2 regions of the Paenibacillus sp. FSL M7-1414 genome follow, and region 2 is predicted to be linked to the other one. Evidence: predicted binding sites of a transcription regulator. Region 2 holds the regulator's gene; the other holds the start of a gene.

Region 1 (16,871 bases), 240 kb from region 2:
GGAAAGTCTCCTTCGATTTCGAAATCAACAGCGATGCCTTGTTCGTTACGAATTGGTTTTACTTTGGCATATTTGATCGCACTCAGTGAATCTGCTGTAACCGACAGACCAGCGATACCACAAGCCATCGTACGTACAATGTCACGGTCATGCAATGCCATTTCGATACGCTCATAGCTGTATTTATCGTGCATGTAGTGAATGACGTTGAGGGTGTTCATATACAGCTTAGCCAGCCACTCCATCATTGGTTTGAAGCGTTTCATAACCTCATTGTAATCCAGCACTTCGCTAGTGATGGCAGGATACTCAGGTCCAACTTGTGCTCCGGATTTCTCGTCACGACCACCGTTGATCGCATACAGGAGAGCTTTTGCCAGGTTGGCACGAGCGCCGAAGAATTGCATTTGTTTCCCGATCTTCATTGCCGACACACAGCAAGCAATACCGTAATCGTCACCGTAGATTGGACGCATCAGATCATCATTTTCATACTGGATTGAGCTGGTTTCGATGGATACTTTACTGCAATAATCTTTGAAAGCTTCTGGAAGTTTCGTTGACCAGAGAACAGTCAGGTTCGGTTCTGGTGCAGGACCCAAGTTGTGCAGTGTATGCAGGAAACGGAAGCTGTTTTTGGTTACACGTGTTTCACCATTCACTGACATACCACCGATGGACTCAGTCACCCATGTTGGATCTCCACTGAACAGTTCGTTGTAATCCGGTGTACGCAGGAATTTGACAATCCGCAGTTTCATGACAAAATGGTCAACCAATTCCTGAGCCTGTTCTTCGGACAAAATGCCTTCTTGCAGGTCACGTTCAATGTAGATATCCAGGAAAGAAGATACACGTCCGAGTGACATCGCAGCACCGTTCTGTTCTTTGATCGCAGCGAGATAACCGAAGTACAACCATTGGAATGCTTCTTTAGCTGTAGTCGCTGGCAAGGAAATATCGAACCCGTGCATATCGCCCAATTGCTTCAATTCTTGCAATGCGCGAATCTGTTCAGACAATTCTTCCCGCAGACGAATGACATCTTCATCAATAACATCAACTTCGAGTGCATTCAGTTCGCCTTTTTTGTTACGAATCAGGAAGTCTACCCCGTACAAAGCTACACGACGATAGTCACCGATGATTCGGCCACGGCCGTAAGCATCTGGCAGACCTGTAATAATCCCTGCTTTACGCGCTGCACGCATGTCGGAAGTATAAGCATCGAATACACCCTGGTTGTGTGTTTTGCGAATGTTTGTAAATATATCAATGACGCCCTGTGGCATTTCAAAGCCATATGCCTCACATGCGTCAATCATCATGCGAATTCCGCCTGTTGGTTGAATGGAACGTTTGAACGGAGCATCGGTCTGAACGCCGACAATCTGCTCTTTGGATTGATCCAGATAACCGGGTTGGTGAGAAATAATAGTACCTGGTGTGTTCACGTCAACGTCAAGGACACCGCCGTTATCCCGTTCTTTTTTGGTCAGATCAGATACGATCTCCCACAATTCTTTGGTATTCTGGGTTGCACCTGCGAGAAATGCTTCGTCACCGTAATACGGAGACAAGTTGTGTGCCAGAAAATCATTCACATCTACGGATTTGGTCCATGTTCCTTTGGTAAAGTTTCTCCAGCCTGTTTGTTGTTTGACATCTTTTTCAATCACCGACATCGTAATCCCTCCACTAATTTGGATTTCTGGACACATAACATCTTGCTTCATTCGTAGCATTGTGTGCCCAGAGCCGCGATTAATGTGAATTGTTTCACATAAACCGGAACATGTTCTCTCTACTTGGGAACCGGAACCGCGGGATGAATGTTTTTCTTACATTTTCAGTATACGACTTGGGGCTTTCATCATCTGTGATTTTTGTCACAAAGCCAGTGAACTAACTCACTCCACCTGCGCTGTGTCCCATTGACCCCTGTAAATTCACACTTAGCCACTGCGCGGGCAGAACAACTTCCGATCGCTGTTATCCCCGGATTTTTTCAATTTTATATTTCAAAGGGGAAAATCCGGGGATAAAGGCGAACGCTCCGCTTCTTCAGTTTTTTCTGCCCACTCCGTTATTGTGTGAACATCTGGCTCAAACAGCCACATCACGGATTCCGTGTAACCTCTCTAGAACCCTTTTGCTCCTCTATGCTCGGAGCAAACCAAATCTTAGAATAAATCCTGAAAAACAGATGCTCGCTCTTCTGTTTTTCTGCCCACTCCGTTATTGTGTGAACATCTGGCTCAAACAGCCACATCACGGATTACGTGTAACCTCTCTGGAACCCGTTGCTCCTCTATGCTCGGAGCAAATCAAATCTTAGAATAAACCCTGAAAAACATACGCTTCGCTCTTCTGTTTTTCTGCCCTCTTCAGCATGGTGTGAACATCTGGCTCAAACGGTCACATCACGGATTCCGTGTAACCTCTCTAGAACCCTTTGCTCCTCTATGCTCGGAGCAAATCAAATCTTAGAAAAATCCTGAAAAACAGATGCTCGCTCTTCTGTTTTTCTGCCCTCTCGTTATTGTGTGAAAGACGGCAATCGGGGCTCCCCTCTCGGGGAACCCTGATCTTCTTGCCGTAAAGCACGCTTTGTTCTAAATTTATTATTCAAACTTTCCGTAGAAAGCGTTGCGGTATACATCAGCCAGTTCAGTTACCAACGGCAACTTCGGATTGGCGGTTGTACATTGGTCTTCGAAGGCACGGTCAGCCAGATAATCGACATGTGCTTCAAAGTCTTTGGCATCGAATCCGATCTCTTGGAACGATTCTTCAATACCCAATGTTTTGTTCAGTTTGCGAATCGCATTGATAAGACTGGTTACGCCTTCTTCTGTTGTGCGAGCAGGCAATCCCAAGATACGGGCAATTTCGGCATATCGCTCATCCGCTACAAAGTGTGAATATTTCGGGAACGATGCAAATTTGGTCGGTTTTTTTGCGTTGTAACGAATAACGTGCGGCATCAGGATTGCATTGGTGCGTCCGTGTGCGGTGTGATACTGACCGCCCCATTTGTGCGCCAAGCTGTGGTTAATGCCCAGGAATGCGTTGGCAAACGCCATACCTGCAATTGTGGAAGCATTATGCATTTTCTCACGTGCCAGTTTATCGCCTTGCAGTGCAGATTGCTCCAGGTATTGGAATACCAGTTGGATTGCTTTGATCGCAAGTCCATCCGTGTAATCATTTGCCATAACAGATACATAAGCTTCAATCGCATGCGTCAGTACGTCCATACCTGTATCGGCAACCGCTGTTCTAGGCAGGGAGTATACGAACTCCGGATCGACAATCGCTACGTCTGGTGTCAGCTCATAGTCGGCCAATGGATATTTGGTGTTACCTTGATTTTTATCTGTGATAACCGCGAACGATGTCACTTCAGATCCCGTACCGGATGTGGTTGGAATTGCTACAAATTTCGCTTTTACACCGAGACGTGGATATTTGTAGATCCGTTTGCGGATATCCATGAATTTCTGTTTCAAATCGTTGAAGTCTGTGTCCGGATATTCATAGAACAACCACATGGCTTTCGCAGCATCCATCGGTGATCCACCGCCGAGTGCGATAATGCAGTCTGGTTGGAAGCGGCGCATCATTTCGGTTCCGCGGTCTACCGTTGTTGTGGATGGATCTGGCTCAACATCGGAGAACACTTCGATCGCTACTGGCATTTGGCGTTGACGCAGATAGTGTTCTACCTTTTCAACATATCCAAGCTTCACCATCATGGCATCCGTAATAATGGCCACACGTGTGATGTCAGGCATTTTGGCAAGATACTGCGTTGCCCCTTTTTCGAAGTAGACTTTGTTCGGCACTTTGAACCATTGCATATTCACGGTACGGCGAGCCACCCTTTTCACATTGATTAAGTTCACAGCGGTTACGTTGGAAGAAGTCGAGTTACGTCCGTATGATCCGCATCCCAGTGTCAATGACGGCATGTTTGTGTTGTAGATATCCCCAATGGCACCGTGTGTGGATGGTGAGTTCACAATAATCCGTCCAGTTTGCAGACGATCTGCGAATTTGCCAATCACTTCTTCATTTGTTGAATGGATAACCGAGGAGTGACCCATGCCGCCAAAAGCAACCACTTCTGCTGCACGTTCAATGCCCTCTGCTGCCGTTTTAACTTTGTAACAAGCCAGTACCGGGCTTAATTTCTCAGCCGACAATGGGAATTTTGTACCTACCCCTTCAATCTCGGCCACGAGAATTTTGGTGCCTGCTGGAACTTCAATACCGCACAATTTCGCAATGCTTACCGCAGATTGACCAACAATCGCCGGGTTCACCGCACATTTCTCGGCATTAATCGCACCTGCTGTCAATTTTGCTGCTTCATCTTTGTTAACAAAGTAACAGCCATTTGCGATCATTTTTTTCTTCACTTGATCAAAGATTGGTTCTTCAATAATGACCGCTTGCTCGGAAGCACAGATCATGCCGTTGTCGAAAGACTTGGACAGAATCAAATCCGTTACTGCCTGATTAATATCCGCGCTTTTCTCGATAAAGCAAGGTACGTTACCCGGTCCTACGCCCAGTGCAGGTTTACCACAGCTGTACGCTGCACGTACCATGCCTGATCCGCCTGTTGCCAGAATGAGAGCCACATCATTGTGATTCATCAGTTCGTTTGTACGATCCATGGAAGGATCATCAATCCACTGGATACAATCTGCTGGTGCACCATGTTTCACAGCCGCTTCCAGCAGGATTTTGGCAGCTTCCCGGCTACAATTCTGTGCAGATGGGTGGAAGCCAAAGATGATTGGGTTACGCGTCTTGATGGAAATCAATGCTTTAAACATCGTCGTTGATGTTGGGTTGGTAACTGGTGTAATACCCATGATGATGCCGACCGGCTCCGCAATTTTCTGGAAGCTTTCATACTCGTTATCTTCAATCACACCTACGGTTTTATCGTACTTGATGCTGTGGTACACATATTCTGTTGCAAATATATTTTTGGTGATTTTATCCTCATACACTCCGCGGCCTGTTTCTTCTACGGCCATCTTGGCGAGCATCATGTGTTTATCCAGACCCGCAAGTGCCATCGCTTGCACAATCCGGTCAATCTGCTTCTGGTCCATCTTCATGAATGCGGCGTGTGCTTTATTCGCTTTGTCGATTAACGTTTGAATATACTGACCTGCTGTCGGTTCTTTTGCTGGGGCGACTTCGTTCTTTACAGCCATCTCCCTCATCCTCCTAAAGGTTCGTATTAGTTTGTCTCTCTCGTTTACATTCACATCGTAACATGACAATAAACTTAATTATGTGATTTTTTTCACAAAGTATAACAAATTTAATTTAAGTTTTGTAGTGTCCTTCATACGACCATTTTCACTTCCTATTTAAAATATAGAGCTGTAAAATTCATCCTCTCCATTAAAAGTGAATTTTATCACAATGTTTGAAATTTCGTCATTTTTGCCCCCTTTCCTTCCCCCTCAAACGGTAAGATTAGGTATATACTGAACTTAAAAATTGAACCACCGCAATTTGTACCGTCCTTCCTCCCGGCCGAGATGACCCTGATCAGGACGGCAACGGTTTGCGGCGAACCTCGGAGGCTACTGCTTACTACAGAAGGTCGTCCGATGGACATAAAGGGGAGATAGACTTATGAGAGAACTAACAACTGTACTGGAAAAGCGCGGTAATACTAACTGTTTCTCGGAAGCAAATTTCAACCATCTGCTGGTTACCATGAAAGATAGAACCTATCCGGAAGGTACACATCTGTACTGGGAAGGCGACATCTCTGACAAACTTTATTATATGAAACGGGGCCGTGCCCAGATCACCAAATCCACGGATGAAGGCAAGGAACTGATCATGTACATGTATCAATCCGGTGATATGATTGGGCAGGCTGATCCCTTCTTTGGCTCTAAACACAGCTTCTCAGCGGAAGTATTGGAGGACAGTGAGATCGGTGTACTGGAACATAAAGACCTGGAAATGTTAATCTGCCAGCATTGTGACTTCGCGATCGATTTTATGAAATGGATGGGCATCCACCACCGGTTGACACAGACCAAATTCCGGGATCTCATGTTATACGGCAAACCGGGTGCACTCTGCTCCACCCTCATTCGGTTGTCGAATTCGTATGGTGAGCCTCATGGAGAGCATGTCATTATTCACAAAAAAATTACTCACACGGACCTGTCCAATATGATTGGAGCCACTCGTGAAAGTGTAAACCGCATGTTAAGCGACCTGCGTAAGAAAGATGGGATTGAATATGACAATGGCATGATTGTCATCAAAGATCTGAAGATGCTGCAAGGAATCTGTCACTGTGAGCTTTGCCCGAACGAGATCTGTCGTATTTAATATTTGATTATGCTAATCGGAAATTGCTTATATATTTCAATGAAAAAAAGCCCAGTTCTCTAAAAAGAGATTGGGCTTCTTGGTATACTTAGGATGCATTGGTTAATTCAAGCTTAACCGCATCACGTGGATTCAATTTCATGTCCAGACCATTTTCCATTAATTCTTTGTCATTCACCATAATGACCCACCGCTCATTCATACGAGGCGTGACATTCTCGACCGAAACGACAAATTTGTTATTCTCCGACATTCTTACAATGCCGCTGGACTTCAACACATCACGAACTGTGCACTCTTGAACGTAGACGCCGGCATATTGACGATTAAGGGTTGGCATAATGTTTCCACCGCTAACCTTGAGTAACGTTGTCTGATATGCAACGCCATCCCCCCCACTGTCAGCGGCTTTCACGTAAATGATCACTTCATCTTTGGCATGAAGCTCCATGTCCCAATCTTCCTGTTCAATATCCTTGCCGTTTAATTTGACAGCCCAGCTCAGCGAAGAATCCAGAGAAACTTCACCCACGGATTGAATCCGCTTGCCATCTGCCGTAAAATCAACCAGTCCGCTATTGAGTAATGCTTTTTTGAGTGTCAAACCCTCACTAAAATCTCGCTTAATGGACTTTGTTGCATCAGGCAAAAACGTACTGCCATCTACAGCCACTGTGATTGTATTCGCTGTTTCTGTCTCTTTGACAATTGGCTGCTCAGAAGGCTGTGTCTCACTACAACCAGCCAAGATCGCCAGTAGGAGCAAACATACACCTATGTAACCGGGGATTTTCTTCATCATGTAGGTAACACCACCCTGCGTAAAATCATTCACCCTGTTGTCCATAACCTCTATTATGGCACAACCTTCGGCAAAAAAAAGTGTCAAAGCCGTTACTTTTATAGGGTACCGCCTCCAAATAAGGCTTGTACAAGAAAGAGAGCCTGCACACAGGCTCTCCAATCTATATCATTTTTATGTTCTCATTGGTTAGGTTATCATTGGACACTAGCCTGCATGTATGTCCGTCCTCCATCGCCATCTTTCAGATATGGATTAAGCCCGAAGAACTGCTCCTCAGATACGTATACACCTGTCAGCAATCGCCCTTCAAGCAATCCACCGTCAACCTGCACGCAACATGAAGGTGCGTCTACATACTCCTGATACAACGGAATCTGCCCATATTGTTGATGGACCTTGAATACCTTCCCTTGCTCATGCAAAGGGCGTTCCGAGAAATAGGTAGGCACAATGTAACGGGCAATGACATCCAGCTCCTGCACGCTATAAAAGGGTTCATCACCAAGCCATGGTGCAAACATTCGAATCTTCTCATATTGAGACCAGACAACCGCCTGAATCAGCATTTCTGCCTGAACCAACCGACCTTCTCCCACATCTAAAGCCAATTGCTTAGCTTGCATAGTTTCTTCCATCTGAGACATCGTTGAATCAGGTTGTCCCAGCTCACATCCGATACACTTCCAGCCCCTGGACGTTTGAATCCATTTTTGCAGCACCGCCGGAGCTAATCTCGGACCATCGCTGTTCACAGAATGCGTATTCACTTCGGCAAGATCATCCTTAACCGAACGGGAATAGGCTGTGCGCTTAAACAACTCTGCAGCTTTTTTGTAAATTAGATGGACCTGAATGGATGCGCTCTCAAGTTCTGCAATATCTTTTTTGCCGTAGCGTACTTCACGGGATAAGCTTTCTTCTCTCATGACAAGTGGGCCTCCTTCGCTCCGGCCGTCTGTGGCCATTTTCTATAGATTATACTACAACTCATGACAACATGTGCATAGCCCAAGAGAAAAACGCCGATCAACATAGTACTTAAGACAAAAACCCCTGATTTCCACAGAAATCAGGAGTATATGTCATTCATACAACAAAAGTGGGTGATATTGCTTATACGTTAGTCAACCCACTGCTCAGCCCAGTCTTGAATTTGATTCATGACAGGCTGGAGCGCTCTACCTTTATCCGTCAGTTCATATTCAATACGAACTGGCGTCTCGGGATAGACGTGACGAACCAGAATACCTTCACTCTCCAGATCTTTCATCCGTTCGGATAACATCTTATCACTCATGGATGGAATCAGATTGGAAATATCCTTGAATCGCTTCGAACCACTCATCAATGTTTGAATAATTAAACCATTCCAGCGCTTGCCCAAAAAAGAAAACGCCGTCTCAAAACGCGGACACATCCGCAAGTCTTGACCTTCCACATTAATCACCTCTTTAGAGATCACTCAAATCAACTTACATTTTGTTAGTATATTTCATAATAACATATTTAAGCTTCAAAGAAAACGCCTGCAATTAAAAAGTTTAAATTTTAGAAGCATATCATCCAAAATGGATCATACATCCCAGTATACATTACACGCTACGTCGCCACCATGGGAAATATCGTATAACTTCCCCATAGTACTATCTTACCCAAAAAGAACCCAGCTGCCACAGTCATCAATGACTCGGAGAAGGGTTCTTTTTGAATAAAACTTATAATTTCCATTACACGATTGAGTTAGTGAATTAGACCAGCACGCCACCAAATGGTCTTACAGGTTCGCTCTTGCCAAATTCCGGCTTAAAGCTGCGGGCAGGATATGCCCATTTCACTGCGTTGCTGATCACTCTTAATATTTCCGGTTTGTAATAGGTCGGATACGTCTCATGACCTGGTCGGAAATAAAAGATTTTACCTTCACCACGCCGGAACGTACATCCGCTCCGGAATACTTCCCCACCCTGGAAGTTGCTCACAAACACCAGTTCATCCGGTACTGGAATATCGAAGAATTCACCGTACATCTCTTCTTTTTCCAATACAATCTTGCCTTCGATGCCATCCGCAATCGGATGAGATGGGTTAACACACCATACAATTTCCTGCTCGTCAGCTACACGCCATTTCAGATCGCAGCTTGTTCCCATCAGCGCTTTGAATGGTTTGGAGAAATGACCTGAGTGAAGCACAATCATCCCCATTCCGTTCAGCACTCGCTGCGCAACCTTCTGTGAGATCTCATCGCTTACGCGATCATGTGCCATATGTCCCCACCATATGAGCACATCTGTGGAATTCAGCACTTCATCACTTAATCCGTGTTCAGGCTGATCCAGTGTAGCTGTACGAATAGCAAAGCCTTCGCCGCCAAGTCCGTCAGCCAGTGCTCGATGCAGACCATCCGGGTAGACTTCCCTTACTTCATCGTGAATTTTCTCATGGACAAATTCATTCCAAATGGTGACGTTGATCATATTCAATTTCCCCCTAGTGTAGCTCTAAACCCACCACATATCGCCCAGCGGTTCTTCGATCAATACTTGCTGGAGATTTTGCACGGCTTTAGAGAATCCTTCTTCAACCGACATCAGACCGTCTTCGTGCTCAATACTTACTACATAATCATATCCGACCAGACGCAAGGCACTCATAATATCTGCCCAAGTCTTGTTATCATGTCCATAACCAACCGAGCGGAACTGCCAAGCCCTATCCAGCATATTGGTATAGTCCTGCATATCCGTTACACCGTGTTTGTTCACGTTGACCGGATCAATCGTTGTATCTTTTGCATGGAAGTGATGGATAGCTCCTTCACGTCCCAAGATGTGAATTGCCTGAACCGGATCAATACCTTGCCACCACATGTGACTTGGGTCCAGATTGGCTCCGATCACTTCACCTGCTGCTTCACGCAGTCTCAGCAAGGTTGCTGGTGTATGAACGGAGAATCCACCGTGCAGCTCCAATCCAACTTTTACGTTACGATCTGCTGCAAATTTACCCCACTCTGTCCAGTAAGGGATCACTTTGTTCTCCCACTGCCACTTCAGGATCTCCTGGAAGTCATTTGGCCATGGTGCAACAGGCCAGTTCGGATATTTGGCATCCTCATGGTCTCCCGGACAACCGGAGAATGTATTCACTACAGGTACTTCCAGCTTTTCAGCCAGTTCTACGGTTTTAACAAAATCATCGTGAAATCCTTTGGCAATATCCTTTTGCGGATGTAGCGGGTTACCGTGACAGCTGAGTGCACTGATCGTCAAACCACGTGATTCCACTGCATTTTTGAAGTTTTTCAATGCTGTAGGATTGCTTAACAACTCATCTGGCTTACAATGTGCATTGCCTGGATGTCCGCCTGTTCCGATCTCTACTGCTTTTAATCCCTTGGATGCTACATAATCAAGAGCATCCTCCAATTTACGTCCTCCGAATAGTACCAAAAATACGCCGAGTTTCAAGTGCGATTCCTCCCTGGATTAGATATCGTATGATTGCTGAATTCATGAATATTGAACTGTATACAATTACCGTTCAGATCACATGCCTGTTTGATTAGTGTGGAAAATCGAGAGTGTTTCTATCCTGAAATTGAACGTAAGAATACTGGTTATTCTGCTTCACTCGTAAGAGCATCAAGCTTCGAACACTTTTTACTCAGACTAGTGGGATTCCACGGTTTCAATCTCAGTTTGAACTGTGCGAGTTACTGCAAAAGAATCATAGCTGCTCTCCAGATGTATATGCTTGCCTTCAAGTGAAGAACGCTGGAATGAATGCATGGCTTCCAGTACGTGATAAGCAAGCTTGCCACTGGCTTTGTGTTCCCGTCCGGCACGAATGGATTCAACCATTTCGGTTACGCCGATGCCTCGTTCATTTTGTCCACTTTCGAAGACTGGTTTGACCGTCTCCCAAGTGTCTTGACCGTATCTGCGAACCTTCACTTCCCCGTTAAAATAATTGGGGTCCGGTACACTAAGCGTACCTTCTGTACCATAGATTTCAATACGTGGCAGATCCGAAGCTCCGCGAATATCAAAACTGGTGATCAGGGTTGCAATGGCACCTTCTGCAAAATCAATGGTTCCTGCCAAGTGGGTAGGCGTCTCTACTTGTAGTGCTGTGCCTTCCTTCGGCCCAGAGCCTATCTTGCGATCTGCAATCTGAATGCCTGCCGAGGCGCTGATTCTGCGTATCGGTCCAAGCAGCGTAATCAGAGCGGTCAGGTAGTAAGGTCCCATATCAAACATCGGTCCGCCACCTGCGACATAAAAGAACTCCGGATTAGGATGCCAAGCTTCTGGTCCTCCACCCATGAAGAATGAAGTCGCTGCAACCGGCTTGCCAATCAGCCCATCCTCAATGGCTTTACGAGCTGTCTGTATGCCTGAACCAAGGAAGGTATCCGGTGCAGAACCAACATACAATCCCTTTTCCTCAGCCAGCTCAACAACCTTGCGACCATCCTCAAGAGAAATTGCCAGCGGCTTCTCGGCATACACATGTTTGCCTGCTTCGAGTGCAGCCAGATCGGTCATGGCGTGACTTCCAGGAACCGTAAGATTCAACACAAGTTCAATTTCGTTATTTTGCAGCAACTCATCTACATTGTAAACGTTTGCGATATTAAATTCATCTGCCCGTTCCTGAGCGCGTTCACGAATCAAATCCGCAACAGCCACGACTTCAATGACCGGGTTGTTTTTGAGATTTTCCAAGTAGATGGCGCTGATGTTACCACACCCGATGATGCCTGCTTTCATTTTCTCCACTGTGACGTTCATCTCCTTACGCATGGTGAAAATCTGCGTTTGAATGGTTGAGATACATATGTTTTGTTGGATGTTTCCTGTTCCTTAAATCTAATACTATGGTATTCCGTTTCAGCTTCAATTAAAATGAATAATATGATTGAAACATGAACTATCTGGTCATAATTTTCAAATTGCAAGGAGTATGCCCATGCCGACAGATCAATCCTGCCAAGTTCTTACAGCAGGCTTTTCATTTCATCGTAAACCCTACGCTATGGTGCAGCCTGAAGGGGTGAAGAACTACCTTTTAAGACTGCAAACAGACGGACGTTGCCGTGCACGCATAGACGGGGACATGTCCCTGGTGGATGCGGGCGATCTGCTTCTTTTTGATCCTGATGAACCCTATGAGCTGAGAATAGACAATGAAACCAATCCGATGGGAGAACGACTGGTGGAGAGTGGTGACTATCACATCTTCTTTAATGGTTCCTGGGTGGATGAGTGGTGGAAACGGCACAAACGGCCGACCCGGATCAAAGTCGAACTGACGGAAAGTCTTTTGGTCCTTTTTCGACAGCTCGTACTGGAACAGCGCCGCATCTCCAATCCTTATCCGGAAATTTCAAGTTATTATATGCGAATTTTATGTCTCGAAGTGGATCGTCTGCTCGCGGAGCATCCAACGATAACCAACACCAATTATGTGGCTTATGAGATCAAAAACTACATTGAAGAAAACGCTTCCTCTTTATTCAAGCTCGATGATGTGGCAACACATATTGGCATCAGTGTTTCACGGGGTGTTCATCTCTTCAAAGAAGCGTTTGGCAAAAGCATCATGCAATACACGCTTGACGTACGGCTGAATATGGCCAGGGAACGGATTATTTTCAGTCCAATGACCCTGGAGCAAGTGTCTGAGTCTTCCGGCTTTAACAACTATACCTATTTTCATCGGGTATTCCGTTCCCGGTTCGGCATGTCGCCGAAGGAATTTCGCGTCATTCACCGGGAACAGATGTAATCATACCAGTATACGTAAGTTGAACTTATTTGCGCGCGGCTATGGCCTCGGATACAACCATCGCCAGATCTTCATTGCCAAACATGGACAACACGCCAAGTACCGTATCATCCGGAATCTCACCGGCTTCCTCCTTGGATACAATCAGCTTCTGCACCTGTTGCAAACGCTCGTTGCTCTGCTGATTCGGGTAGGCTTGCCGGTACATCTCTTCCGGGTCCAAACCATTATTGACACACCACTGGGCAAATACGAGGATCATCATCTCTTCTTCCTGTTTATAGGTTTCTACAACAGCTTCCTCGATCTGTTTATTACGTTCCTTTTCATATTCTTCCATGACTTGTATTCCTCCGTATGTGTATTCTGCAATTATTTGCGAATCAATTGTTCCGCCAGTTCATGACTGTCCATGACATGACTTGCACTGATCAGGCAATCATCAGGTGAGTCCAGACAAGCCAGGAAATTATCAACTGCTCCGCTAAAACCTCTGCGTGTTAACACGGTGTCCCAGCTCCCGAATGTTTCTTTGGTTTCCAGACTCCCCTGTTCCATGCAGCTGATAATGTCCATGTTCACCACTTCAACAGATCGTCCACCACCATGCAATTCGATCTTCTCCAGATCTGCCCCAGCTTCACGCACCATATCGAATCGACCGTAGGCTGTTCTGCCCAGCTTGGCCGTTCCGGTTGCATGCAGCAGTCTGTCCAGATCATTCTTCCGAATCCATTGATGAAGCAACTCCACATTATGATCCGAGTACCACAACATCAGATCCAGTATATGGATGAGATCATCATAGATGGTTTCTGCCGCAGGACGATCCTGAATGCCTGTACGATGTTTGGTCACTGTCAAGGATTCAAAACCTTTTCCACCCTGCATCCATTCTTTCGCTTTTTGGTACATCGGTGCGAATCTGCGGTTGAAGCCTACTGCCAGTAGCAGCCCTTGTGCCTCGGCAAAAGCAGTCATCTCTTCCGACTCCCGAATCGTATAGGATAAAGGTTTGTCTACGTACACGGCTAATCCCTGTTCCAGACATTGCATGACAATGTCAAAGTGCGCTTCCGTTGCTGTATGTACAAACACCGCATCCAAGTCCCAGGACAACAGTTCCTTCAGATCCGTTGTTCCCCGTTCTAATCGATACGCCTCCTGAACGGCTTTGACCGGCTCCGGAGATCGATTCATAATGCCTACAATCTCCACGTTCGGATGAGCTGTCAACAGCGGCAAATATACTTTACGTGCAATATCGCCGAGGCCGATAATTGCAACTCGTTTACGTTGGGTTGTTTCCATGATGATCATTCCACCTTCAGTTCGGTTCTATATTTCCACGTCCTATAGTGTAACCCTTCGGACAGCAACTTGCCAGTGATTGCAGCAGACTTCGCACGAATTGTTCAGACAATGGGCGAACGTGGTAAACTTAGGAGGAACAGCAGTACAGATCGGGACACGACCAGACCTGCCTGATCTGAAAGGAGCGTTTGGGATTTTGCGAAAATGGTTATGGCTTCTGTTATATGTTTTACTTGCAGGAGTCACGTTTATTTACAGATATGAACTGCTGGCCTGGACCGATCTCCATCAGTCCATTCCGCTGTTACTCGCCATGGCAACATTGTTTGCTCTTGTGCCTGTAATTCCTTATAAGTTTGTTATTATCGCCTTTGGTTACAGTTACGGTACCACCACAGCAGCCTGGATATGCTGGCTTGGCACAACACTTGCTGCCATGCTCGTTTATGGCGGAGCAAGAACCATCTTCAGACATCAGGCGAGATCGTACCTCGAACGTATTCGGGGTCTGAACCGTTTTACCACTTGGATGGAAGCACATCCGTTCATGGGTGTCATGTCGATGCGACTGTTGCCGATCGTGCCCCAGATGGCCGTTAATATCTACGCAGGTATAACGTACACGCCATTCTGGGTCTTCATGCTTGCCACGGCCATTGGGAAAATGCCAGCGATTTTTGTATTTGCCTATGCAGGTGCACAGGCTGAAACCTCAATCTGGCTGAGCCTGGCCATCCTTGCCGGATATCTGGTGTTCATGGCCATTGTATTGCTCTTATTTCGCTTTCGGTCACGCAACAAAGCCTGAATTCAGAATTCGCAAACCGTTCAGATTCAGCTTGTTTTCATTCCGGCTTGGTTGGCTTGCCAATTCAGGATATAATAGAAGAGCAAGCTAATGCTTGTGTAACAAGTTTTAATAAAACGGTAGATTGCTGGAGCTCGAACACGAGCGCTAAATCTTCATCAGAAATGGAGTGACTATAGCATGGAACAACATTCAAGTGAGTTAGCAACTTTTGCAGGCGGATGCTTCTGGTGTATGGTATCCCCCTTTGAAGAACTGCCCGGTATTCATAAGATCGTATCGGGTTATACAGGAGGACATACTGAGAATCCAACATATGAAGAGGTCTGCTCGGAGACAACAGGACATGTAGAAGCTGTGCAAATTACGTTTGACCCTGCCATCTTCCCTTATAAGAAACTGGTTGAACTGTTCTGGCAGCAGATTGATCCTACGGATACAGGCGGGCAATTCCATGACCGTGGATCTTCCTATCAGACGGCCATCTTCTATCACAGCGAAGAACAGCGCCAGATTGCGGAAGCTTCCAAAGCGGAGCTGGGACAAAGCGGACGTTTTGATAAACCAATCTTCACTCCGATTTTGCCAGCCAAACCGTTCTATGAAGCCGAAGAACATCACCAAAATTATCACCGGAAGAACCCTGCCCATTACAAACGCTACAGCAAAGGTTCTGGACGTGTAGATTTCATCGAACGCAACTGGACCGGTAACGTGGATAAAGATGGGCTGAAAGAGCGTTTGACGCCGATTCAATATGAAGTTACGCAGAACAGCGCGACCGAGCCTGCATTCCATAACGAATTCTGGGATCACCACGGTGATGGTATCTATGTGGACATCGTATCTGGCGAGCCATTGTTCAGTTCTACCGACAAATACGACTCCGGCTGCGGCTGGCCGAGCTTCACACGTCCATTGCGTGACCACAACGTGAAGGAAAAAACTGATCTCAGCCACTTCATGATTCGTACCGAAGTGAGAAGTCGTGAGGGCGATTCCCATCTGGGTCACCTGTTCAACGATGGTCCTGCCGAAGCAGGTGGAATGCGTTATTGCATCAACTCTGCGGCACTTCGTTTTGTATCCAAAGAAGACTTGCAAAAAGAAGGATACGGTGAGTACGCCGTCCTTTTCCAATAAGTTATAATGCAAATACAAAAAGAGCAGTGGGATGATCCCGCTGCTTTTTTGTTGTACATTCTTTTTTTCATAGACGAACTATTGTTGCATGAGAATGCATTGATTAGGTTTGGCTCGAAGAGATTTCCGAATTTAATTGGCTGGCAGAAGCCGTCTGATCATTACGAAATTGAATTCGCATCGCTGGAACAATACCCAGGATCATCACGGTAACCGAAATTGCGTAGACGATAAAAATGGATGTGCTGTTCATCAGTACACCTGCCATGGAAGATCCAAGAAGCATACTTCCTATGAATAAAGGGGTGATGGTGCCATTCACTCTCCCGATCAAGTGCTCATCTATCCGAGTGACCAAGTACGTGGAGATGATGACGTTGATAAATGCCATACTGATTGAGCTCAAGAAGCTGATCAAAAGGGTCAGCCAGAACCAACTGGATAACACTTCCCCCATCGTGGCTACAGCCAGACACAGCACACCTACAAGCAGAGTTAAGGTCTGGTTCAGCTTGGCACTTACAGCAGCCGCAATACCTCCTCCAATCAATAAACCTATTCCGGACGCTCCAGAGAGAAACTGTAACGACGTTGCTTCAAGTCCCAGACGTTCGGTGATCAGAA
Region 2 (16,871 bases):
GTACTGGGTTATAATTCGACGCTTCCGGTGACCATCGACGACATGGTATACCACACACGTTCCGTAGTGCGCGGTGCTGAGAAGACATTTATTGTGGCTGATATGCCTTTTATGACGTATCATGGCAGCGTGGATGAGACGCTTAAGGGTGTCCGTCGACTGATGCAAGAGGGGCATGCCCATGCGGTTAAAATGGAAGGCGGAGTCGAGATAGCGGACACCGTCAGAGCAGTTGTGCAAGCAGGCGTGCCTGTTCTTGGACATATCGGACTGACACCTCAATCGGTTAATCAGATTGGTGGTTACCGCATTCAGGGCAAGGATGCAGCGGATGCGAAACGTCTGATGGACGAAGCCAAAGCCTTGGAAGCTGCAGGTGCGTTTGGTATTGTGCTTGAACTGGTTACGGAAGAAGTTGCACGGGCGATCTCGGAGGAACTGTCCATCCCTACCATCGGAATTGGAGCAGGACGAGGCTGTGATGGTCAGGTACTGGTATTCCACGATGTGGTTCAATACGCCTCTCCGTATACGCCCAAACGATTTGTCAAAACCTATGGAGATGTGGGTACATTAATCAAAACCAGCATCGAAGCTTACGTGAAAGAAGTGAAAGATCGTTCGTTCCCGGCCGAAGAGCATGTATTCAATGCGGCGGATGGTGTTCTGGATCAACTGTACGGCGGACAACGCAAGGAAAAGGTGGGGAGTAACTCATGAAAGTATTACGGACAATCGCAGAGTTAAGACAGGAACTAAGTTTGAAGCGTCAAGCGATTCGGTCCAGTGCGTCTGTTGTAGGTCTTGTACCAACAATGGGTTATCTTCATCAAGGTCATGCAAGCTTGATGCAGGCAGCCAGACAACAAAGCGATATCGTGGTATTAAGCATATTTGTTAATCCAATTCAATTTGGCCCTAATGAAGATTTTGACAGTTATCCGCGGGATGAAGCCAGAGATGTGGAAACAGCACGCTCACAAGGAGTGGATATCGTATTTATTCCCTCTGTTGAAGAGATGTATCCACAGGCAACGCAAACGACGATATCTGTCTCAAAACTGACGGAGCGCTTATGTGGCGCTTCACGTCCAGGACATTTTGACGGAGTAACAACTGTAGTCTCCAAGCTCTTCAACATCGTACAGCCACAGCGTGCATTTTTTGGAATGAAAGACGCTCAGCAGGTTGCGGTCATTCAACAGATGGTGAATGATTTGAATATGCCTGTAGAAATTGTACCCTGTCCAATTGTTCGCGAAGAGGATGGTCTTGCTCTCAGTTCACGTAATGTCTATCTTAGCGCAGAACAGCGTACACAGGCCTTGGTTCTGTCGAAGGCACTGCGTGCAGCTCAGGAAGCCGCAGATACAGGTGTAGCTACTACAGCCGCAGATATCCGTCGTATTCTGCGTGAGCACATTGCAACCTCACCGCTTGCCGTTATCGACTACGCCGAGATTCAGGCTTTTCCAAGTCTGGAGCCGCTCACAGATCAGGAAGAAGTTCAAGGCCGTGACGATCTGCTCATCGCACTTGCGGTGAAATTCGGAAAAACAAGATTGATTGACAATATAAGGTTGCAAAAATCGGAGGTACTGTCCCATGTTTAGAACACTGATGAAATCCAAAATTCACCGGGCTACGGTAACGGAAGCCAACTTGAACTATGTGGGTAGTATTACCATAGATGAAGACTTGATGGAAACATCCGACTTGATGGAAAACGAGAAAGTGCAAATTGTGAACAACAACAATGGTGCACGTCTGGAAACATATGTGATTCCAGGACCACGCGGAAGCGGGGTCATATGTCTTAACGGCGCAGCTGCACGTCTGGTACAGCCTGGAGATAACGTCATTATCATTTCTTACGCCATGATGTCGCAAGAAGAGGCAAATACTCACAAACCAACCGTTGTATTTGTAGATGGGCAGAATAAACCTGTACAAACGATGAAACAGGAAGTCCACGCAACAATTATGTAATCGACTGGTAAGGAGAATGAAATCGGCCCTTGAAGCAAAAAATGAGTACAGGTCACTGCACTAATCCATTTTTTCAAGGGTGGGGATGCATCGATGTTCCAGCATGTTTTCGCAGAAATGAACGACATGTTAGATGAAATTATCAAGAGCTATCCTTCCGCTGAAGGCCTGAACAAACAAGAATTGCTGCAAAAGTGGAACTTGCTTAAGCGGATGAGTGACGGAATGCTGGATGAATGGCTGATGTTTGAAGAAAAGATGAGCCAGGTGAGAGAGCGGGAGATGGATAAGCCTGCTTCCCTTGAACCGGAACAGGAAGCTGTTACCGCTCTGCCTGAACTCCATCTGGAATGTTTCAGTCGAGGTCAGGGTTATTTCAAATTACAGATGTATCCGCAGGCGATCATGCAGTTCTCCCGGGTTGTGACCGACCATCCGGAGAGTGCATTGACTCGTTTTTACCTGGCGCTCGCGTATCTGAATCTGGAACAAATGGCGGAAGCCGGGACACATTTGCAGCAGATCATGTACCTTAAGGGTTCACCTCGCTTGAAAGGGCTTGTATGTAACGCCCTGGGCTGTATTCAAGCCAAGCTTGCGAATCCCGAAGCTGCATGTTCACTCTTTGCACAGGCCCTTCAGTATGACCCGACATTGACCGAACCACTGTACAACATGGAAGCTTGCAGGTTGAACAGGGGAAAATTGCAATATGCTAATCAGCTGACGACCCTTCATTAAGCGGGAATTCGGCGACAAAAAAACGGTGTTCCCTCCTTTGGCATAGCGGCGGGGACACCGCTTTTTTGTTAGTTAATTTTCAAATCCCTTTTTTTTTGCTATGCTGTAACATAGACTGGAATGGAAGGGACCGTACATTGCAATGAAATTTGCCGTATTGGATTTCGAAACAACCGGCACGCAGTCCGACGGTGAGATTATACAGGCCGGACTTGCCATCATAGATCATGACTACAGCATAACTCAAATATATAGTTCTTATGTGAACCCTGGTGTACCGATTCCCCCGTTTATTTCGGGGTTAACGGGTATTACCAATGAAGATGTGGCGGACGCTCCTTCACTCGAAGAGATGATGATGGAGATGGTTCCGCTGCTTAATGATGTGGTGCTTGTTGGACACAACGTCGCTTTTGATTTTCACTTTTTGCAGAATGCTCTTGACCGTTGCGGTTATTTGCCGTTCACTGGCCGCATTCTGGACACAATTGATTTTCTGAAGATCACATTCCCATCACTGGGTTCATATCAACTCGGTTATGTGTCTTCCGAATTCGGATTTCAACATGATCGCCCTCACCAGGCAGACAGTGATGCACTGGCGACAGCCTATGTGCTACTCAAGTGTCTGGATGAGTTAAAGGAATTACCGCTCATAACGATTCAGCGCCTCAGTGACCTGTTTGCACCAGAAGACAGTGACTTGGGTTGGTTTTTGGACGGAATGCGCAGTGAGAAGGAAGCAGAGCCGATTCAGGACCTGGACGGACATACCTATTATCGTCAGCTTGCTCTTAATGTAAGTGATTGGACCGATATTGGTGCACCACGCGATGAGCGGGAGGCTAACCCCCTCGATGGTGTAAGCTTCGAACAGTTTATGGACCAGGTTCGGGAGAATCTGAAGGATACACTGGATCATTACGAAGAGCGTGAAGCGCAGACTCAGATGTTCAGCAGTGTAAGGCAAGCCCTGGATGAAGAGAAACATCTCTTGATCGAAGCTGGAACGGGTACCGGTAAATCTCTAGGGTATCTGTTGCCTGCTATTTACGAAAGTGTGAAGCAAGAACAGAAAGTTATGGTTAGCACGCATACGATCAATCTGCAGGAGCAATTGAGAGAGCGGGACATTCCGATGCTGACTCAAGTGGTTCCGTTCCCGTTTAAGGCTGCTGTATTCAAAGGACGTGGACATTACCTGTGCCTGCGCAAATTTGAACACAAAATCAATAAACGTGAATTCGCCACACCGAAAGAGGATTATTTCACAGCTGCTCAGATGATCGTCTGGCTTACGCAGACCGAAACCGGAGATGATGAGGAACTTAACCTTAGCGGACGCGGAGGGGACTTCTGGGAGACCGTACAGAGCGAATCCGAATCATGTCTGGGAAGATCCTGTCCATGGTTCCGTAAATGCTTCTACCATCGTGCCAAACATGAAGCAGGGTTGTCTGATATCGTAATCACCAATCACTCCAAATTATTTACGGATGTGAAAGCCGCGCATCAGCTGCTGCCAGCCTATGAGAGTCTTGTGATCGATGAGGCACATCATCTGGAGGATGTCGCTGGTAAACATCTTGGAATGCATATGAAATATTTCACCTTGGTTCATACACTGACCCGCCTATTTAAAGACAGTCGTAATGGACAGTTGCCTATGCTTCGTTCGCAGTTATCCGGGCATGAAAATTCGGTGCAATGGGGCTCCATGGTGGATCAGATGTTCCCGCTCGCTCTTGAAGTTAAGGAGCTGTGGGATCGTATGAGCGATGCCTTGTTTGGTCTGTTGCCTGAACGAAGTGATGCTTCACCGGGAGAGACGGGGCAATTTTCACTGCGTCTGAAAGCATCTCAGAAACCTGCAAAATGGCAGGAGTTGCAGGATCTGGAGAACCAGATCTATGTGACTCTGGGTGATTTGGTTCGCAAAGGGGACAAATTGCTGCTTGAAGTGAAAGAGGATCAGGATGATTATCAATCGGATAGTCTGATCACGGACATTACAGGACTGCTGAAAGATCTGACCACATTGAAGGAGAATCTACGTTTCTTCATGCGTATGGATGATGCCAAAACGGTGTACTGGATGGAAGCCAGCGGCCAATTCCGCAGCAAATCTCTCCAGCTGTATGCCGTACCTGTAGATGTGAGTGCACAACTTAAGGATTTATTTTTTGATAAAAAGAAAAGTGTTGTGCTTACATCGGCTACGCTTTCGGTAGATAAGTCATTCCAGTTCATGATTGAACAGCTTGGCTTGCAGGAAGCGGCCGAGAACAATCGGCTGTTAACGTCGATGTTGCCATCACCTTTCAACTATCGCGATCAGGCACTTCTGGTGATTCCGCGTGATTTCCCGAGTGTGAAGGGAAGTGTGGGTGATGCGCACTTTGTTAATATGCTGGTGCAATCACTTGCAGAGACGGCAATTGCTACGCGTGGACGCATGATGGTTCTGTTTACTTCATACAAGATGCTGCGACAGGTCTATGATCCGCTGAAGGAGGCACTGTCTGGCAACGACATCTCGTTGCTTGGGCAAGGCGTTGACAGTGGAAGTCGTTCCAAATTGACTCGCAGGTTTCAAGATGCCAAAGCAACGGTACTTCTGGGCACAAGCAGCTTCTGGGAGGGTGTAGATATCCCGGGAGAGGCCCTAACCTGTCTCGCTATTGTTCGACTGCCTTTCCAGCCACCGAATCATCCGTTGGTGGAAGCCAAGAGTGAGTTGCTTCAGGAACAGAAGAAAAATCCGTTCATGAAACTGTCCGTGCCACAAGCGGTCATCCGTTTCAAACAGGGATTTGGCCGATTGGTGCGTACAGCAAAGGACAGAGGAATTGTCATTGTTTATGATACACGGGTGATTGAAGCGTATTATGGTAAATTCTTTTTGTATTCATTACCTGGTCCCAAAATGGAGCATATGCTCACGGAGCAAATGGTTCCACGAATCACCGAGTGGTTGGAAAAACCTGCTAATGAACAAAAATAATGGTTGTTTTGTTCGTTATATCATTGCATGACACTATCGTTTGGCGTTAAACTTTATTAGATATTTCCGTATCCGATTAAAGCAGTTGCACGTAAGAACTTATAACCCAAATTACAAGGAGCATTCTGTATAAAATGTCACGTTTATCTTTGAGTTTTATACAGAATGCTCATCTTTTCATCTATTATTTTATCGTGGCCTTGGTAAGGGGGAGCAAGAATGAAATCGGATAAAATTTCGGAAGCGGTGGTACGACGTCTGCCTGTATACTTGCGTTATTTGAACGAGTTGCATCAGCGTGAGGTGGCTACTGTTTCTTCTCAAGAGCTTGGACAGAGGCTGGATCTGAATCCGGCCCAAATTCGTAAAGACCTGGCTTACTTCGGTGATTTTGGTCGTAAAGGGATCGGGTATGATGTATCCTATCTGATCGAGAAAATTCGTCACATTCTCAAAATCGATCAGCAAATTAATGTAGCTCTGGTAGGAGCGGGTAACCTCGGTCAAGCCTTGTCCAACTACAACGCATATCTGAAAGACAACATGAAGATTGTTGCTGTATTTGATGCATATGGACCGAAGATAGGTAGTCAAATCAACAGTTTGACGGTAAAACCAATGGATGAATTGACGGAAGCGGTTAAAATGGAAAACATTCGCATCGGAATTATCACGGTTCCGGATACGGAAGCCCAAAATGTAGCCGATCAGCTTATTGAATCAGGAATTGAAGCGATCCTTAATTTTGCACCAACCATTCTAAAAACACCGCCGCATATCCGCATTCACCATGCTGACTTTACAACAGATCTGCTTAGTTTGGCCTATTACTTGGATACTGGAAAGGACGACGAGGAAGATGACAACAAATAGATGGGTAATTCACAATGGCAAATTTGCTGTTAATGAAGGCGGCACAACATGGAACGTGGTCCACGGATACATGGTTGTTGAGAATGACAAGATTGTGCATATTGGTGAGACATTGCCGGATGAAGACAAAAATTGTACCAAAGTGGATGGAAAAGGACTGTTCTTCCTGCCGGGTCTGATCAATACGCATGGTCATGCAGCGATGTCGTTGCTCAGAGGGCACGGAGACGATCTTGCATTGCAAGTATGGTTGCAGGAAAAAATGTGGCCGATGGAAGCGAAAATGACTTCAGAAGACGTATATTGGGGAACTTCGCTATCGGTGCTTGAAATGTTGAAAGGCGGAACTACAGCTTTCCTGGACATGTACGATCACATGGATCAAGTTGCCAAAGTTGTGGAGCAATCCGGCGTTAGAGCAGCACTGGCACGTGGTGTAATCGGGTTGTGCTCGGAGGAAGAACAATTGCGGAAGCTGGAGGAGTCGGCTGCGTTTGCGCGTGAGTGGAATGGACAGGCAGATGGTCGCATTACAACCGTAATCTCGCCACATGCACCATATACATGCCCTCCTGACTACATAGAGAAGCTTGTGCAGGTCGCGAACGACCTAAACCTTCCCCTTCATACACATATGTCGGAAACGCTTCGTGAAGTCGAGCAGAACGTGGCTGATTATGGACTGCGTCCTGTGGCACATCTGGAGAAACTGGGCTTTTTCTCTCGTCCATCCCTGGTTGCACATGCGGTGCATCTGAATGATGAAGAGATTGAGATTCTGGCCCGTCATGATGTGGCTGTATCCCATAACCCGGGAAGTAACCTGAAACTCGCTTCCGGTGTTGCGCGGGTACCTGCGTTGCTGAAAGCAGGAGTTACCGTGTCACTCGGAACAGACGGACCGGCAAGCAACAACAACCTGGATATGTTCGAGGAAATGAGACTGGCTGCATTGATCCACAAAGGTGTATCTGGTGACCCGACGGCAGTGCCAGCAGGCGAAGCGTTATTACTCGGAACGTCATACGGTGCCAAATCCATCTTCTTGAATAATACCGGAGCACTTCAGGTTGGCATGAAGGCTGATTTTATCGCCCTTAACATTGAACAGGCACATTTCTATCCACATACAGACCTGATCTCACATACGATCTACTCGGCTTCTGCCAAAGATGTTGAACACGTATGGGTGGATGGAAAACAAGTAGTGAAACATGGCGAATGTCTGACGCTGGATGAAGAACGCATTTTGCGTGAGTCTCAATTGGCATTTGATGGTCTGCTTGCTCGTTAATTGCAGGACAGCATCATAGGGAAAGGAAGTTCGGCTTTTGAAGAAAAAAAAGAAGTGGATATGGATTTCGCTGCTTGCACTGGTTCTGATTCTGTTTGGACTTCAGCGTTATTACGTTCATGTCACGCAGGACCAACGCAAGGAAGAAGCGCTCGCCATACAAGCAGCACAGGAGCAACTGGGCATTACATCCTATGATGAATTGCGTAAGTACATCTGGGGAGACAAAGAAGGCTCTGACAACATCTACTGGACCCTGATCGGCAAAAACAAGAATAACCAGGATGTTATGGTCTGGGTTAAGTTCGACGCAAACAATCAACCGGTTAAGGGTGCAAACGCTGTACACAGTGAGCTGCTGCAGAATGGCATGTCCGAAGCGCAGATACGCAATCGCTTCAGTTCTGAAGTTCCTGCCGGTGAGATTAAACGAATCATGCCCGGAGTTGTGAATGGAATATATGTGTGGCAAGTGTATTATAAAGACGGTACGCATAACCACTATCGCTTTTATCGTTTTAGCAACGGAGAACAGGTGGACCTGGTCTATACACTCCCGAACAGCTAGAACAAATAGAGCGACATAACTAGAGAATTAAAGAAATGAAAGAACCGGCAGACGGATATCCGACTGAACCGGTTCTTTGTGTTGTCTGTAAACATTTTTGATTTAAATAGTTAAAATTAATAATTTATTCATATTTTCGCCTTCGAAATTGTATATACGATGTGATATACTCAGATATGTACTCAAAGTTATATTCAAAACAAATAATCCTGTCGAAATTCTCGCAGGAGTCAATGTGCACATATTCGTATATACCAATAAGCCAGTAGGTTGGGCCAAAATCTGGGAGGGGTAATTCACTTGAAGCTAAAAGTATTGCCTATTGCTATAACTGCCGTCATTTCAGCCGTTGTGTTGTTTGGAGGTTGGTTTGTATATCGTCAGGTGGCTGTGCAGAATCCGATTGAAAAAATGGTAACCCAGTACGATGGAGTCAATGACGTTCAATTAACTATTAACCGCAATGACGTACAATTGAAACTTGATCTGCAACCTGATGTTGATTTGGGCAGACTGGTACAATATATTCACAAAGAAGGACAGACCCTGATTGGAACACGCTCACTAAAGTTGGATGTTGTGGATCATTCCAGTGAAGCACTGGAAAGTTGGTGGGGTGATGCGATGTTCACCGTAGCTCAGGCGATGGAGAACAAGCAATACACCGAGATTACACCAACGTTGTCAAAGATGGCGACGAATGGAATTAAGGTAAATACAGCGATGGATGACAACAATGTATATGTCAGTCTCAGAGACGGAGATGCCAGCAAGTTTATTATTCTGCCGCGTGTGCCCGGTCAGATAGGAGTGTGGCCTAATGCCTAAGTGGACAAAAGAAGTTGCCATCGGATTTTTTCCCGTATTGATTATTTTCCTTGCTTTTACTGGTGTTAATATTGTTCCGATCCTGATTGCAGCAGTGCTTGTCGGAGCTTTGCTGTTCATGATGCAAATGCGTGGCGGGATTACAGTAGGCGCTGCACAGGAACGTAAACGGAAGAAAAAAGGACCTTCCAAGCTTACTTTTGAAGAAATTGGTGGACAGGACAGTGCTAAGCAGGAATTGCGTGAAGCGCTTGACTTTCTCATCAAACATGAAGAAATCCGGAAGTTCGGGATTCGCCCGTTAAAAGGGATCTTGCTGACGGGCCCTCCAGGGACAGGGAAAACGTTGATGGCCAAGGCTGCTGCCCATTACACCGATTCTATTTTTGTAGCAGCATCGGGTAGTGAGTTCGTGGAAATGTATGTTGGTGTGGGTGCCAGCAGAATTCGGGATTTGTTCAAGGACGCGAGAACTCGTGCCACCAAGGAAAATAAGGAAAACGCTATTATCTTTATCGATGAAATCGATGTCATCGGGGGGAAACGTGAGGGTGGTCAACAGCGTGAATATGATCAGACCCTGAATCAGCTCCTGACGGAAATGGATGGAATCTATTCTTCCGATACGCCAAGAATTCTGGTTATCGCTGCAACAAACCGCAAAGAGATGCTGGATAGCGCCCTGACGCGACCGGGACGTTTTGACCGCCACATTCAAGTGGACTTGCCTGACAAAAAGGGCAGAAAGCATATTCTGGAACTGCATGCGGTGAACAAACCTCTGTTGAAGGAAGTTAATCTGGAGAAAACAGCGGAAGAATCATATGGTTTCTCCGGTGCACAGCTCGAAAGTGTGATGAACGAAGCAGCAATATACGCCATGAGAGACGGGCTGTTAAACATCGAACAGCGGCATTTATCCCTGGCTATTGATAAAGTCATGATGGGTGAGAAGACAGACCGTGAGTCGAGCGTGGAAGAGAAGAAAAGGGTCGCCATTCATGAGTTGGGACATGCCATTATGGCTGAACTCGTTCGTCCAGGCAGTGTTAGCCAGGTGGCACTTAGTCCGCGTGGTCAGGCGCTGGGATATGTACGTCATAACCCGCAACAGGAACAGTTCCTCTATACGAAGCGCTTTCTGGAAGAGCAGATCATGATTGCACTCGGAGGAGCAGCTGCGGAGGAAATGTACTACGGTGGTCGTTCCACAGGTTCACGCAATGACTTTGATCAGGCCACCAATGTTGTACAGACGATGATGGCTTCGGGGTTGACTTCACTTGGGATTGTGAACATGGATATGGTCACAACCGAGGAACTGATGCGAGAGAATAAATTAATTCTGCAAGAACTGATGGAACAGACAAAGCGGTTACTTGAAGAACAACGGACAATTTTCGACAATTCACTCGACATTTTGATTCGTGAGGAAGTTTTGTCTGGCGAGCAATTTCGTTGTCAATTTCGTGACAGTGCCCTTCTACCAGCATAATTTATTTATGCTGGTTATTTTTTTTTACATTTCACTCGTGCTAAGATATTATTATATGTTGGGTCGAAATTTGTAATTTTCGGCGAACAGGGTACAATAGAGAAATAGAGAACCGAAAGGATGGAGCAGAACCATGTTTTTCAAAAAAATAGGAGTTGTCGGCGGCGGTACGATGGGACAAGGTATTTCCCAGATGCTCGCAGCCAAAGGACTTGATGTGCTTCTCGTGGAGCATACAACACAAAAGCTGGATCATGCATATGACATGATCGAAACCAATCTGGATAAACAACTGGAGAAATGGGCGATTACAAAAGCGGAGAAGAAATTAATTCTTTCCCGTATTACCAAGGTAGCTCATTTAGCTGAACTTGGAACTTGCGACATGGTCATTGAGACAATTTCAGAAGATCTGGATGCGAAAAAAGCAGTATTCAGCCAACTGGACCAAGTTTGTCCAAGCAATGTCATTCTGGCAAGTAATACATCCACGCTGAGTTTGACCGAGCTTGCAAGCTCGACCAAATACCCAGAGCGTGTTATTGGTATGCACTTTATTCACCCGGTATCCCGGGTTGATCTTGTAGAGATTATTCGTGGACTGAAAACTTCGGATACAACATTCGAAGAGACCAGACGTTTTGTTGAAGAAGTAGCGGACAAAAAAGGAGTCATGATTTATGAATCCCCTGGATTCGTAACTTCCCGTCTGATTTGCCTGCTGATTAACGAAGCGTTGCATGTATTGCAAGAAGGTGTTGCATCTGCTGAAGATATCGATGATGCAATGCGTATCGGATACAACTTCCAACATGGACCACTCGAAATGGCTGACCGTTTCGGATTGGATTCTGTTGAAGCTGCACTCGAAAGAATGTTCCGTGAATTCGGAGAATTGAAATATCGTCCTTCTACAGTCCTGAAGAAAATGGTGCGTGCAGGACACCTGGGTGCCAAAACAGGCGAAGGATTCTTCAAGTACGACAAGGATGGTGACCGACTGTGAAAGTACTCGTAATTAATGCGGGGAGTTCCTCGCTCAAATATCAACTGTATAATATGACTGACGAATCTGTACTGGCTAAAGGTTTGGTAGAACGGATCGGAATGGATTCCTCCATCCTGACACACAAACCAACAGGCCGTGAGGATGTTACAGAAGTTAGTGAGATTCTGGAGCATACAACAGCGATCCGTAAAGTCATTGATATTTTGACTCACAAAGAAAATGGTGTACTGGATTCTGTAAGTGAAATTCAAGCTGTTGGACACCGTGTTGTTCACGGTGGTGAAGCATTTAAAGAATCTGCATTGGTAGATGATGCTGCCAAAGCTGAAATTCGTCGTTTGTTCGACTTGGCTCCACTTCATAACCCTGCAGCAATGATGGGTATTCGTGCGGCTGAATTAAATATGCCTGGTGTGCCACAGGTAATGGTCTTTGATACGGCGTTCCATCAAACGATGCCGGAAAAAGCATATCTGTATGCTATTCCGCGTGTACTTTACAAAAAATATAAAGTACGTCGCTACGGCGCACATGGTACATCCCATGATTTCGTAAGCAAGGCAGCTGCTGAATATCTGGATCGTCCAGTGGAAGATCTGAAAATTATCACTTGTCACGTCGGTAACGGCGGTAGTGTAACAGCAGTTAAAGGTGGCGTATCCGTTGATACTTCGATGGGTATGACTCCGCTTGAAGGACTGATGATGGGAACGCGTTCTGGTGACCTTGACCCAGCCATCGTACCTTATGTAATGAACAAGGAAGAACTGAGCGTAAGCGAAGTGAACTCCATGTTAAACAAACACAGTGGATTGCTTGCGATCTCCGGAATCAGCAGTGACATGCGTGAGATTACGGAAGGTATGGAGAATGGTGATGCCAACTCCACGCTTGCTTTTGAAATGTACGAATATCGTCTGCGTAAATACATCGGCTCATATGCAGCTGCAATGAACGGTGTAGACGTGATCGTCTTTACGGCTGGTGTAGGTGAGAACTCCGTTGTACTTCGCCAAAAAGTATGTGAGCAACTCACTTATCTGGGTGTTGAACTGGATGAAGCGTTGAATGCCATTCGTTCCGGCGAACCACGTCGGATCACAACAGCGAATTCCAAAGTGGAAGTTCTCGTTGTGCCAACAAACGAAGAATTGGTAATTGCACGTGATACACACCGAATCGTATTGAATTCTCAGTAATCTAACTGTAAAGTAAATATAGAATGACAAGGAAGTGCAGAGGACAGGCATATGCCTGCCCGCTGCATTTTCAAATTCAGGAACCAAGGGGAGATATGGGCATGAATACGAATTGTGTAATTCGTAATGTGAACGAGCATGTGGGCGAAACCGTAACAATCGGTGCCTGGATTAACAACAAACGTTCCAGCGGTAAAATTCAGTTTTTGCAGCTACGTGATGGAACCGGATATATCCAAGGGGTTGTTGTGAAAAGTGAAGTTAGTGAAGAGATCTGGAACAATGCCAAGAGCCTGACACAAGAAAGCTCTTTGTATGTTACAGGTATTATTCGTGAAGAACCTCGCAGTGCGTCCGGTTACGAGATGACTGTTACAGGGGTTGAGATCATTCACCTGACTGAAAACTATCCAATTACGCCTAAAGAGCATGGTGTTGATTTCTTGATGGACCATCGTCATCTGTGGCTTCGTTCTACGAAGCAACGTGCTGTTATGGTGATTCGTGCAGAGATTATTCGCGCTGTTCAGCAGTTCTTTGATGGTAACGGATTCACACAAGTTGATCCTCCGATTTTGACACCATCGTCTGCGGAAGGTACAACGAACCTGTTCCACATCAAATACTTTGATGAAGATGCTTATCTGACACAAAGTGGTCAATTGTATATGGAAGCCGCAGCCATGGCTCTGGGCAAAGTATATTCATTTGGTCCAACATTCCGCGCAGAGAAGTCCAAAACACGTCGTCACTTGATTGAGTTCTGGATGATTGAGCCGGAAATGGCGTTTGTAGATCACGAGGAAAGTCTGCGCGTGCAAGAGAAATTTATCGCTCATGTCGTTCAGTCCGTGGTGAAAAACTGCCGTGCAGAACTGGAATCTATCGGTCGTGACGTATCCAAACTTGAAGGCATCGTAGCTCCATTCCCGCGTATTACGTATGATGAAGCGATTGAATTCCTGCATGGACAAGGCTTTGATATTCCTTGGGGAGAAGACTTTGGTGCACCGCACGAAACAGCAATTGCTGAGAAGTACAATACACCGGTCTTTATTACGCATTACCCTGCTGGAATCAAGGCATTCTATATGAAACCAGATCCGAATCGTCCAGAAGTTGTTCTCTGTGCTGATATGATTGCACCAGAAGGCTACGGAGAGATTATTGGCGGTTCGCAGCGTATCGATGATCCGGAATTGATGCAACAACGTTTTGAGGAGCACAATCTCTCGGATGAAGCTTACCAATGGTATCTGGATTTGCGTAAATACGGATCGGTTCCTCACTCCGGTTTCGGTCTGGGATTGGAGCGGACGGTAGCATGGATCTGTGGATTGGATCATGTACGTGAAACAATCGCATTCCCACGTATGCTCTATCGTCTGTACCCTTAATGCTTAACCGAGGAGCGTCTATGGAAGACACCACTTCCAAAGCTTGGTTGGATGGAGCAGCTTATGGCATGACTTCGGGTACAGCCCATCTGCCGTATGCCTTGTTACGTTTTTATCACCAGCTTGGCCTATCAGATGCAGAAGTACTTCTTCTGATTCAACTGCTAGGATTCCGTCAGGCAGAGTTCAATGAGTTTCCCACGCTTGAAGAGCTTGCGGCGCGCATGGGACTTGCACCAGAAGGCATTGCCAGAATGTTGCAACGTCTGATGAGGGATGGGTATATTGCTATTGACGAGCACCGTGACGAAGAACGGGACATCCAGTACGAGCGATATGATTTACATGGATTATATGCCAAGCTTGCAGCGTGCACTGCTGAAGAAGTAGCCGCATTCCGTGCGGAGCAGCAGAGTATCAATACAGCACGTCAAGATTCGAACAGTGTTCAAAAAGAAGAGGAAGAACGGAACATGTTCTCCATCTTTGAAAAAGAATTTGGACGTCCGCTCTCTCCAATGGAGTGTGAGACGATATCCGGCTGGTTGGATCAGGACCGTTATCAAGAGGAATTGATTCTAATGGCTCTGAAGGAAGCGGTTTTTGCAGGCAAAGTACATTTCCGGTATATCGATCGAATCCTGCTTGAGTGGAGTCGCAATCGTGTCAAGACCGTTCAAGACGCGAAGGCGTACACGCAGCGGTTTCGTAATGGTGGACGTTAATTCCAGCGTAGGCAGGGACAAGAAACAGGCCAGAAGTCATTCTGTGCCTGTTTTTTTTGGATTAAAGATTGGATGAGTGATCAGCAACATCAACCTTTCAGGCAATGATTTCATTTTGTTTTACAAAAATTTGATAGATCACGCAGGGGTTAACGCACAAGCTGTCGTCTATTGTATTGGAGAGGAGGGGAGAGTTATTGATGAAGCGCGCGTAATCGAACAAATCCGTCAAGGAGATACTTCCCAGATGCGTACTCTGATTGATAAATATAGCCAGCATGTATACCATGTGGCCTATTCCGTACTCAGGAACGATCAGGAAGCACAGGATGCAGCTCAGGAGGCGTTCATACAGATGTATAAGTCTCTCCCCGACTACCGTTCTGAAGGTTTCAAAACGTGGTTAACCCGAATTGCCTTTCATAAAGCGATTGATGCCAAACGCAAGCTGGGCAGACGAACTGCTGAGGATCCGGGTGGAGAAGAAAAAATAATCAATATGCCCGGACGGGATGAAGACGTTCTTACCCGTCTCGTTCGTGAAGAGCGCCAGGATAAACTTCGCGAACGAATTAATCAGTTGCCTGCTCAGCATCGTGACATTATCACTGCGTATTATCTAAGCGAAAAAAATTATGAGCAGATTGCCAGTGATGCACAGGTGGCTGTGAAGACTGTGGAATCCCGCTTGTATCGTGCCCGGCAGTGGATTCGAAAACATTGGAAGGAGGATGAATGGCGTGAGTAAACAGGAGAAATATACCACTGCGCAATGGACCGATTATATTGAAGGCCATATGAGTGAAACTCAAGCAAACCAAATGGAACAGCTTCTGATGGAAGATCCGGATGCGATGGACATCTATCTGGAAGCGCTTGGTATCCACGGAGAACTGCCTCCGTTACATGACCCAACAGGGTTTGCGGATTCAGTCATGCATCGGATTGAGGGCATTCAATCACCCAAGGTACAACGCAAATCCCGTGCTGGACGAAACCGGCGCTGGCTTGATCATAAAGTGTTCCATTACGCGGTAGCGGCCTGTTTGACATTGATCTTCCTCTCGTCTGGACTTTTTGACAAGGTAGCACCATATCACAAGTTCCAGGATGGCGAAAACAGAGGGTCTTTTACCGAGAAATGGACGGAGGCAGCCACTTCATGGCTGGATAACTTCAAGCCTAACCATAAATAGTTTCGCATTGCCTGAAAAGAAAGGATGACGACTGTGCACTCAGATCGTAACAAATTACTCGCATTTCTATTAAACCTGATACCCGGTCTTGGTTTTATGTATTGGGGTCGAGCCGCAAGAGCCGTGATCTATCCATTGCTTTTCTTCGGAACAGCTGTTGGCTCATTCATGCTGGCATGGGCGTTTGGTCAACAGGACTTGATGATTTTTGGTGCACTATGTGCCATGTTCTTCTGGGGAGTCAGTATGCTGGATATGGTTATTGTTCTGCTCCGTACACCTTCTGCCCAAGAAGCACATTATAGGGGATACGGTGCGCCTTATGGAGCTCCTCCACACCAAGGAGTAGCCTACCAGGGAGCATACATGGGTCAGCAAGGGCCTATGGAGCAGATGAATGAAGATGAGCTACATCAACATCCAGGTGGTGAATATGGCCATCCTGCGGGTCCTTATGGTCAACCTATGTATCAAAAAGGCAGTGAGGGTGAACGATTCTTCACCATTTTGCTCTCATTTGTTCCGGGATTGGGACATCTTCATCTGGGATTGT

The links. Region 2 encodes Rex, which represses fermentation and respiration genes when NADH is low (regulators of the CRP and FNR family bind a similar motif). Its sites were predicted from a motif close to TTGTGAAATATTTCACAA; they were not measured.
Region 1: the regulator Rex is predicted to act here: its motif matches at 1,768-1,785, upstream of pflB (formate C-acetyltransferase).

What each region holds. Positions count from the first base shown of each region.
Region 1 is NZ_JBBOOS010000001.1:4,521,487-4,538,357, forward strand. It holds gene pflB (formate C-acetyltransferase) at 1-1,685, opposite strand, end outside; gene adhE (bifunctional acetaldehyde-CoA/alcohol dehydrogenase) at 2,625-5,237, opposite strand; gene MHH92_RS19675 (Crp/Fnr family transcriptional regulator) at 5,668-6,384, shown strand; gene MHH92_RS19680 (hypothetical protein) at 6,473-7,186, opposite strand; gene MHH92_RS19685 (hypothetical protein) at 7,384-8,115, opposite strand; gene MHH92_RS19690 (winged helix-turn-helix transcriptional regulator) at 8,310-8,606, opposite strand; gene MHH92_RS19695 (ThuA domain-containing protein) at 8,938-9,666, opposite strand; gene MHH92_RS19700 (sugar phosphate isomerase/epimerase family protein) at 9,691-10,659, opposite strand; gene MHH92_RS19705 (Gfo/Idh/MocA family protein) at 10,861-11,973, opposite strand; gene MHH92_RS19710 (AraC family transcriptional regulator) at 12,164-12,982, shown strand; gene MHH92_RS19715 (hypothetical protein) at 13,008-13,322, opposite strand; gene MHH92_RS19720 (Gfo/Idh/MocA family protein) at 13,355-14,293, opposite strand; gene MHH92_RS19725 (TVP38/TMEM64 family protein) at 14,493-15,104, shown strand; gene msrA (peptide-methionine (S)-S-oxide reductase MsrA) at 15,285-16,247, shown strand; gene MHH92_RS19735 (MFS transporter) at 16,351-16,871, opposite strand, start outside.
Region 2 is NZ_JBBOOS010000001.1:4,284,595-4,301,465, reverse strand. It holds gene panB (3-methyl-2-oxobutanoate hydroxymethyltransferase) at 1-720, shown strand, start outside; gene panC (pantoate--beta-alanine ligase) at 717-1,613, shown strand; gene panD (aspartate 1-decarboxylase) at 1,606-1,989, shown strand; gene MHH92_RS18555 (tetratricopeptide repeat protein) at 2,083-2,730, shown strand; gene dinG (ATP-dependent DNA helicase DinG) at 2,873-5,734, shown strand; gene MHH92_RS18545 (redox-sensing transcriptional repressor Rex) at 5,954-6,607, shown strand; gene MHH92_RS18540 (amidohydrolase) at 6,594-7,901, shown strand; gene MHH92_RS18535 (DUF5590 domain-containing protein) at 7,939-8,469, shown strand; gene MHH92_RS18530 (hypothetical protein) at 8,770-9,297, shown strand; gene MHH92_RS18525 (AAA family ATPase) at 9,290-10,792, shown strand; gene MHH92_RS18520 (3-hydroxyacyl-CoA dehydrogenase family protein) at 10,926-11,798, shown strand; gene MHH92_RS18515 (acetate/propionate family kinase) at 11,795-13,000, shown strand; gene asnS (asparagine--tRNA ligase) at 13,102-14,397, shown strand; gene MHH92_RS18505 (DnaD domain-containing protein) at 14,418-15,122, shown strand; gene MHH92_RS18500 (RNA polymerase sigma factor) at 15,370-15,870, shown strand; gene MHH92_RS18495 (hypothetical protein) at 15,863-16,318, shown strand; gene MHH92_RS18490 (multi-tm2 domain protein) at 16,343-16,871, shown strand, end outside.